DNA from 2 places in the Rothia nasimurium genome. Region 2 is predicted to be linked to the other one. Evidence: predicted binding sites of a transcription regulator. Region 2 holds the regulator's gene; the other holds the start of a gene.
The links. Region 2 encodes LexA, which represses DNA repair genes until DNA is damaged. Its sites were predicted from a motif close to TCGAACANNTGTTCGA; they were not measured.
Positions count from the first base shown of each region.

Region 1: the regulator LexA is predicted to act here: its motif matches at 2,853-2,868, upstream of ruvA (Holliday junction branch migration protein RuvA).

Region 1 covers NZ_JBHSTW010000018.1:373,575-378,249, forward strand. The annotation lists gene ACFP6B_RS08745 (MurT ligase domain-containing protein) at 1-398, shown strand, start outside; gene ACFP6B_RS08750 (type 1 glutamine amidotransferase) at 398-1,177, shown strand; gene ACFP6B_RS08755 (YebC/PmpR family DNA-binding transcriptional regulator) at 1,239-1,997, shown strand; gene ruvC (crossover junction endodeoxyribonuclease RuvC) at 2,020-2,691, shown strand; gene ruvA (Holliday junction branch migration protein RuvA) at 2,883-3,500, shown strand; gene ruvB (Holliday junction branch migration DNA helicase RuvB) at 3,508-4,545, shown strand; gene ACFP6B_RS08775 (preprotein translocase subunit YajC) at 4,654-4,675, shown strand, end outside.
Region 2 covers NZ_JBHSTW010000011.1:13,958-18,632, forward strand. The annotation lists gene ACFP6B_RS04750 (histidinol-phosphate transaminase) at 1-840, opposite strand, end outside; gene ACFP6B_RS04755 (LysM peptidoglycan-binding domain-containing protein) at 916-1,518, opposite strand; gene lexA (transcriptional repressor LexA) at 1,737-2,453, shown strand; gene ACFP6B_RS04765 (ATP-dependent DNA helicase) at 2,468-4,504, opposite strand; gene hflX (GTPase HflX) at 4,501-4,675, opposite strand, start outside.

The DNA.
Region 1 (4,675 bases), on a different contig from region 2:
ACGTTAACGGCCAGACCCTGCAGCTACTTCTGGTGAAGAACCCCAGCGGGTTCCGTCTGGCGCTGGCATCCGCCGACGCTAAGGACTACGCCACCATGATCACCATCAACGACGCCTACGCCGACGGCCGCGACGTTTCCTGGCTCTGGGACGTCGACTTCCACTCCCTGACCCAGGGCGGCGTCACCATGGTGTCGGGTGTGCGCGCCTACGACATGGCCCTGCGCCTGCAGCACGACGATGTTTATGTAGAAAACATCAACGAGGACCTCGAAGAAGCCCTCGCCACCTTTATTGCCAAGTCAGAGGGGCGCCCCATGCGCATCTTCTGCACCTACACCGCCATGCTGGCCATCCGTAAGGAACTAGCCAAAATCACCGATGTGGAGGAAATCTAATGAGCGATTTTGAGAACGCACCGGTCGAAGCGGGCGAGCAGATTATCACCCAGACCGGCAACAACAAGAGCCTCAAAATTGTGCAGCTCTACCCCAAAGACATGAACATCTACGGGGACTGGGGCAACACTCTGTCGCTCTCCCGCCGGGCCCAGGCCCACGGTTTCACCACCGAAATCGTTGACTACAACCCCGGTGATGAATTCCCGCTTGATGGCGATATCTTTGTGGGCGGCGGCGGCCAGGATTCAGGCCAGTCCGTGATTCAGGACGACCTGCTCGCCAACGCTGAAACCCTGCGCATGCTGGCAGAAGACGGCACCCCCATGCTGGTCATCTGCGGTCTGTACCAGCTCTTCGGTAGAGAGTTCAAAACCGTAGGCGGCGTCACCCTCAACGGTATTCGCGTTTTTGACGCTAAAACCGTAGGCGGCGAAGAACGCCTAATCGGCAACATCGTTGAGGAATCTGAAGAGTTCGGCACCATCATCGGGTTCGAAAACCACTCGGGGCTCACCTATCTCTCCGGAGATACCAAGCCCCTGGCCACCGTCACCAAGGGCGAGGGCAACAACAAGGAAGATTCCGGCGAGGGCGCCCGCGTCCACAACGTCATTGGAACCTACCTGCACGGCTCCCTGCTGCCCAAGAACCCGGCCATCTCGGACTTCCTCATCAAGCAGGCTGCTATCAAGAAGTACGGTGAGTTCACCCCCGTCGTCATCGACGACACCCTTGTGGAAAAGGCACGGGCCTCAGCGTCCGCCCGTCCGCGCTAGAATAGTACGAGGTACATCGCGCCTGCCCGCGTGCAGGCGCACCAGACGAATAAGGAGAATCATGTCAGGTCACTCCAAATGGGCCACAACCAAGCACAAGAAGGCAGCAATTGACGCCAAGCGCGCCAAGGCCTTCGCAAAGTACATCAAGGCAATTGAAGTTGCAGCTCGCATGGGTGGCCCCGACCCGGCAGGTAACCCCGCCCTCGACCTCGCAGTATCAAAGGCCAAGAAGAACTCTGTTCCCAACGACAACGTTGAGCGCGCTATCAAGCGCGGCGCTGGTCTGACCGGTGAAGCCATTGACTACACCGAAATCATGTACGAGGCTCGCGGCCCCCAGGGTACCGCCCTCTACATCGAGTGTCTGACCGACAACCGCAACCGTGCAGCCGCTGAGGTTCGTACCGCCGTTACCCGCAATGGCGGCACCATGGCAGACTCCGGTTCAGTAGCCTTCCTCTTCGAGCGCAAGGGCGTTGCCGAAGTTGCTAAGACCGAGGGGCTGACCGAGGACGACGTCCTCATGGCCGTGCTCGACGCCGGTGCTGAAGAAGTCATCGACGATGGCGAGATTTTCACCGTTGTCTCCGAGGCAACCGACCTGCCCGCCATCCGCAAGGCTCTGGAAGAGGCTGAACTCGAGTACAACAACGACGACCCGGTCTTCCGCCCCACCATGCAGGTAGACCTGGACGCTGAGGGTGCTAAGAAGTTCCTCAAGCTTGCCGACGCCATCGAAGAACTGGACGACGTGCAGAACGTATACTCCAACGCAGACATCAGCGAAGCCGTTATGGCTGAGCTCGAAGCTGAATAATCAGCAGGGAAAGGAGGAGCGCGTGGCCCCGGCTCACGGCACCTCACACCAGCGCCCGGAACCCGCCCCGCGAGTTCCGGGCGCTGCCCGCATTCTGGGGGTCGACCCGGGCCTCACCAGGTGCGGTTTCGGTTTGGTCGATATGACGGCCAACCGCAAGGCCCACTTCGTCAACGTGGGAGTAGCGGGTACCGCCGCTTCGGAGAGTCTGGATGCCCGTATCCTTAAGATTCTGCGCGCGGCCGAGGCATGGCTCGACACCTACCAGCCCGACGCCCTGGCGATTGAGCGAGTTTTTGCCCAGGAGCAGGTCAATACCGTGATTGGTACTGCCCATGCCTCCGGCGTGGTGATTGCGGCTGCCGCTGCGCGCGGTGTGCCGGTACACTTCCACACGCCCTCAGAGGTGAAGGCAGCTGTGACAGGTTCAGGACGCGCTGACAAGGCATCGGTGGGGCGCATGGTCACCCGCATTTTGAGGCTTGACGCCATGCCCAAACCGGCGGACGCAGCGGACGCCCTCGCCCTAGCTATCTGCCACGGCTGGCGCGGCGGTGGCATTGGCTCCGGCATCAACATGGCAGCCACCACCCAGACCCACCAGGGCTCCAACCCGGCGGCAGCGCGCCGCAACGCGCAGCTCACCCCCGCCCAGCGCGCCTGGATGGAGGCGGAGGCAAGGGCAAGAAGGTAGATCGCGGTCTAATGATCAGCGGACTCACGCTCGCTGCCGACCCTCTCGCTGGTTCGCTGGCGCTCACAAGCGATTCACGCCAGCCCCGAGCCAGCAGCTTCGCTGTGAGTCCGCTTCTCATATGTGACAGGCAGAAGTAGCTCCCCACCCACCTCTTGTATTAGTACATATATTCGAATAGAATTGGTTTCATGATTAGCTCACTGACCGGTACCGTGACCCATCTGGGGTTGGAGACCGCTGTTATCGACGTTAACGGTTTTGGCATGCTGGTGCATCTCAATGCCCGTACAGCTTCGCAGCTGCGCCTGGGGGAGAAGGCTACGGTTCTGACCACCATGATTGTGCGTGAGGACTCCATGACCCTCTACGGCTTTGCTGAGCCTGCCGAGCGTGAGGTCTTTGACATGATGCTGTCGGTGTCGGGTATTGGCCCGCGTATTGCCCTGGCAGTGTTGGGTGTGCATACCCCGGCTGAGGTTGAGCGTGCTGTGGCAACCGGTGATGACAAGGCTTTCACCAAGGTTCCCGGTATTGGCCCTAAGGGGGCGCGCCGTATCGTCCTTGAGCTTGCTGGCAAGCTGATTTTGGCGGACGGCGCTACCGACCAGCTGCCTATCGACCAGGGTGTGAGCTGGAAGCCCCAGGTGCAGGACGCCCTGACCAGCCTGGGCTGGAACGAGCGGGACGCCGTGAGCGCTATTGAGTCCTTCATTGAGCACAACCCGAAGGCTGAAACCATGGGCGTTGCCGAAGCGCTACGGGCGGTGCTGGCTTCGCTGGGCAACCAGAATACGGTGGGGCGATAGGTAGAGTATGAGTCAGTTCCCTCACGCCGATGGCCAGATTCCCGGCCAGCGCCTGGTTTCGATGGATGAAGAGCCAGAAGAAAAAATGATTGAGGCGGCCCTGCGCCCCAAGTCTCTTGATGACTTTGTGGGGCAGCAGCGCGTGCGTCAGCAGCTGTCGCTGGTGCTTGAGGCATCGAAGATGCGCGGACGCTCGGCCGACCATGTGCTCCTGTCGGGTCCTCCCGGTCTGGGTAAGACTACCCTGGCGATGATTATTGCTGCCGAAATGGACGCCCCCCTGCGTATCACCTCCGGCCCGGCTATTCAGCACTCGGGTGACCTGGCTGCGATTCTTTCGTCGCTCACCCCCGGCGAAGTGCTCTTTCTTGATGAAATTCACCGTATGAGCCGCCCGGCTGAAGAGATGCTCTATATGGCCATGGAAGACTTCCGTGTGGATATCGTGGTGGGCAAGGGTGCCGGGGCAACCTCTATTCCCCTGGAGCTGCCGCCCTTCACCCTGGTGGGGGCAACCACCCGCGCGGGTCTGCTGCCCGGGCCCCTGCGTGACCGCTTCGGCTTTACCGGCCACCTGGAGTTCTACTCGGTTACCGAGCTAGAGAGTGTAATCCGCCGGTCTGCTGGCCTGATGGAACTCAACATTAGCCCCGAGGGCTTTGCAGAGATTGCGGGTCGGTCCCGGGGTACACCCCGAATCGCCAACCGCCTGCTGCGTCGCGTGCGCGACTGGGCTCTGGTCAACGGCATCGACCGTATCGAGGCCTCAGCGGCAGCAACAGCCCTCAACATGTACGAGGTCGATGAGCGCGGCCTGGACCGCCTAGACCGTGCGGTGCTTGAAGCTCTGATTACCAAGTTCGGCGGGGGACCGGTGGGCCTCTCCACCCTGGCTATTGCGGTGGGCGAAGAGACCGAAACCGTTGAGACCGTCGCCGAGCCCTACCTGGTACGCGAGGGCCTGATCGGGCGAACCCCCCGTGGGCGAGTTGCCCTACCCGCTGCCTGGGAGCACCTGGGGCTAGAGGCACCCGAGCTGCCCTAGCCGTCCGCCCCTGTAATATCAGAGGGTAACCAGCCAACTGCAAGGAACTTGGCATAGAATGGGGACTTAGTTTGTTCACCCCCACCAACTACGTTAAGAGGGATTCTCGTGCAGTCAGGCTCACCCCTGT
Region 2 (4,675 bases):
CAGCAGCTGGGTGCGGTGGCGCAGGGCTGCAATCGCGGTTGCCTGGGTGACGGCTGAAAGGTGGTAGGGCAGGCGAACCAGGCGGACGGCATCGGCAACAGCGGGATCTGCTGCGAAGTAGCCCAGGCGGGCACCTGCAAGTGCGAAGGCCTTGCTCATGGTGCGGGAAACAACCAGGTTGGGGCGTCCGGGAAGTAGGGTGAGAGCATTCTGGGTGCGGTCTTGGGCAAACTCTGCGTAGGCCTCATCGATCACGACGATACCGTTGTAGGCTGCCACCGCATCGTAGACCGCTTCGATAACGTCTAGCCCCAGGCCGGTACCGGTGGGGTTATTGGGTGAGCAGAGAATAACGATAGAAGGCTTGTGCTCTTCAATCTGTTCAACTGCTGAGGCCGCGGTGAGGGAGTAGTCGGCTGCGCGGGTACCCGCAATGAAAGCGGTATTGGTGCCGTCTGCCAGCAGGGGGTACATAGAGTAGGTGGGCACGAAGCTCATGACCGAGCGCCCGGGGCCGCCAAAGACCTGCATAAGTTGCTGGAGAATCTCATTGGAGCCGTTAGCTGCCCAGATGTTTTCGGGGGTCAGACCGTGCCCCAGGTAGTCTGCCAGTTCTGCTCTGAGGGTATCGAACTCGCGGTCGGGGTAGCGATTCAGGGTTACGGCAGCCTCTGCTACATCGCGCGTGATGGCATCGATGACTTCTTGCGGCATGGGGTGGGTGTTCTCGTTAACGTTGAGGGTTACCGGAACATCAATCATGGGTGCGCCGTAGGGTGAACGGCCCCGCAAATCTTCGCGCAGGGGCAGGGCTTCGAGTGCTGTGGTAGTTTCGGTCACTCCCCTAGTGTAGCGACCTAGCCCCGTACGCTGCATTCTTGTTTCGCAGTCTGGCATAGGGTACCGCTCTTTTTCTTACTGCGACTGAGTGTAGACAGGCACCTCAAGAACCTGACCGGGAACCAGCTGTGCGCTGGTGAGGTCGTTAATCTGCATGATGCGATTGATGACATCGCGATTATCTTCACCGGGTGCCACATCTGCTGCGATGGTCCAGAGAGTATCGCCGTGCACAACGGTGACCGTTTGGCTAACCGGAACAACAGGTTCGACAGTGGCACTCTTAGCTTCGCCGGGTGCAAGGAAAGTCAGGGCACCGAGAACCACAAGAGCCACGAGGGTGAGTAGAGGCAGGCCCCTAAAAACCAGGCGCCCCCGGCGGGTCAAACGGATTTTCCCGCGCCCCGTCTTCGCTTTCTGAGACGGTTCTACTACCGCGCTAGGCCGCTGAGCCGGGGTAGAAGCAGCAGGGTGGGAAGGCAGATTCCGCAAGGGAGCTACAGGTGCGGGACGCGCAGACACAGGTGCCGCAAAACGAATGCGGTACTGGGGTTGCCGCAGTGCCCCGGCCGATGCGGGCACCTGCGGGTGCTGACGGACGGTAAAAGTAGCAGCCTGATCAAGGGGCTTCTTCAAAGAAGTACGAGCCATAAACTCGGGCAAGGCGATGGTGCTCATAAGTCTTTCTCCTGATTCACGCTCAAACATTCAACCAAAAGTCGAATCTTTGTTCTAAGATTTCTTCGTATCTATGTTCTATCAGAAAAATCGAACATAGTCGAGAAAAATTAGAACAAATGTTTGAATAACCTGTTTGCTTGACATAGTCTTAGAAGACCACTTGATAGTGAACACCGGGTGGCTGACATTTTAAGAACCAACAGAGACGAGATACCGTGAGCGAACGAACTCCGCAGACTCCGGCAAGCCCGCCCCACAAGGGCTCTCGCCCCCTCACTGCCCGCCAGAAAAAAATTTTGAGCGCCATTTCAAGCGCTATTGATGAGCACGGCTACCCGCCGTCTATGCGTGAAATCGGTGACCTCGTTGGTCTCGCTTCGCTCTCATCTGTTACCCATCAGCTCTCTCGCCTCGAAGAGATGGGCTATATTAGGCGCGACCCCAAGCGTCCTCGCGCCATTGAGGTTCTCACCGGCGAGACCTCCCCCGAAGAAGTAAAGCCTGAAACCAGCGTCATCACGCTGCCGATTGTGCCTACCTTCGCGCAGACCGACGATAACCTCGCTACCGTTCCCCTGGTGGGACGTATTGCTGCGGGCTCACCCATTGCCGCTGAGCAGGCAATTGAAGACGTCATGACGCTCCCCCGCCAGCTCGTAGGTCAGGGCGACCTCTTTATGCTGCGCGTCAAGGGGGACTCCATGGTCGATGCTGCAATCTGCGATGGCGACTGGGTCGTAGTGCGCGCCCAGAACACCGCCCAGAACGGTGACATCGTCGCGGCCCTGCTCGACGACGAGGCCACCGTGAAAACCTTCCGCCAGCGCGATGGTCACACCTGGTTACTGCCCCAGAACACCCAGTACGAGCCCATCCTGGGCGATAAAGCCACCATCATGGGTAAGGTCGTCTCCGTACTGCGCAGTCTCTAAGACTTAGCCTCTCACTAGTCGATTGACTGCCTAAGACGCTCGAGCGCTCCTAGTACAACGTCCTTGCGGGTTGTTGTCCAGAAGGGTGGAAGGGATTTCACCAGGTAGGAACCGTAGCGCTGAGTCGCGATGCGGGAGTCAAGGACGGCCACAACTCCCCTGTCACCGACCGACCGCACCAGGCGGCCGGCGCCCTGGGCCATGCGTACCGCTGCGTGGTAGGCAGACACAGCCATAAAGCCGTTACCGCCAGCAGCTGCTACCGCCCGGGTACGCGCCTGTGACAGCGGATCGTCGGGGCGGGGGAAGGGAATACGGTCCATCATGACCAGGCGGCAGGAGTCGCCAGGAACGTCCACACCCTGCCAGAGACTCATGGTGCCGAAAAGGCAGGAATCAGTGTCCTCGGTGAACTCCTGCACCAGAGCACGCAGAGACGACTCCCCCTGCAGAAGAATGTTCAGGTCGGTGCGCTCCCGCACGTACTCGGCAGCCAGCTCGGCCCCGCGCTTAGAGGAAAAGAGCCCCAGCGCGCCGCCACCCGAGGCAGTCACAAGCTCAACGATACGGTCCAGCTGCTCTACCGAAACTCCCCGCCCAGGTTTAGGCAGGTCAGAGGCTAGATACAGCACGCCCTGCTTGGGGTAGTTAAAGGGTGAGCCCACGTCGATACCGTCCCAGCGCGGAGCGTCCTTACCCATCAGCCCCAGGGCACCAGCGGCAGCATCAAAGCTTTCTCCCACCGTCAGCGTCGCAGACGTCAGCACCACGGTGCGGTTTTCGAAAAGCCCCTCTCGCAGGTAACCAGCAACTGAGATAGGTGCAATATTCAGGGTGGCGGGGTCATCGTCAGCTGCCGCCACATACCCCCTACCGGGCTCCCAAGAGCCGGTACGAGAAACCCAGATGACCTGATAAAGCGGGTCAGCGGTCAACATCTTCTCTGAGGTTTCGTGTACCTCGGTCAGGGCAGCACGCGCCATCTGGCGACCGGCGTCGCCGTCCTTGTCCCCGCTCTTCGTATCGGTGAGGGCCTGACGCGCCGCATCGCGCACGCGTTCCATGGCAGCGGCAACCCGGTCGGGCAAGCCCTTGGGCATCATCTCAGCGGGTACCCCGTTGAGAGAGTCGTCAAGGGCGAGCGCTGCCTGTTCTAGTGCCTTGTGGTCGGCATCCGTGTGCCGTTTAAGACTGCGGGCAACCTTGATAATAGCAGCAGGAGAGAGTGCCCCGGTGACGGCGCCAGTGACGCGGTCAGCCAGTTCGTGGGCCTCGTCGATGATGGCGATATCGTGGTCGGGTAGCACCGCAGCACCCTCAAAGGCGTTGATAGCGAGAAGGGCGTGGTTGGTAATGACGATATCTGATTCAGCAGCCCTGGTTCGGGCCGTCTCGCTGAAACATTCTTCGACCAGGGGGCATTTTTTGCCCAGGCATTCTGAGGCGGTGACGGCTACCTGCCGCCATGCCTTATCGCTCACGCCTGGCAGCAGCTCGTCGCGGTCACCGGTGTCGGTGGTCTGTGCCCATTCGCGAAGGCGCACAACTTCCTCCCCCAGTTTTCCGGCTGGACCGGTGGAGCCGGTAGCGGCGTCCATATCGAAGAGGGCATCGCCGTCGTCCTCGGGGTAGCCGCCTTCAAGCTTGTGCAGGCAGACATAGTTATTGCGGCCCTTGAGGATAGCGACGTCGGTTTCGTGCTCGGGTTCATCGCCCAGGGATTCCAGCAGGCGCGGAATATCGCGGTTAACAATCTGCGATTGCAGGGCCAGGGTTGCGGTAGCCACCACGATAGGTTTTTCTGCTGTTTGGGCAGCGTGAATGGCGGGTACCAGGTAGCCCAGGGACTTACCGGTGCCGGTGCCAGCCTGCACCAGCAGGTGTTTTTCGGTGTCGAGGGCGCGGGCTACGTGGGCTGCCATGGTGCGCTGGCCGTCGCGCTTCTGGCCGCCGGAGCGCTCCACGACGGTGTCGAGGAGCTGTAGGACGGGCTTGGCTCCGGGCAGGGTCTCTAGCTCCTGCCCGGTGGGTGCGGTGACGTGGTCGTTCATGCGCGCTGGGTTTCTACCGCCCCTGAGGCGATAGCTTCGTCGATTTCAGGTTGCAGTACCTCAAGAAGGTCTTCTTCGAGCACGTACTCAGCGAGGTCAGAGGCTACTTCTTCGCGGACCAGGGCCTGCACATAGGTACCATCTTGCACAAAGGCAGTACGCAGGATCTCG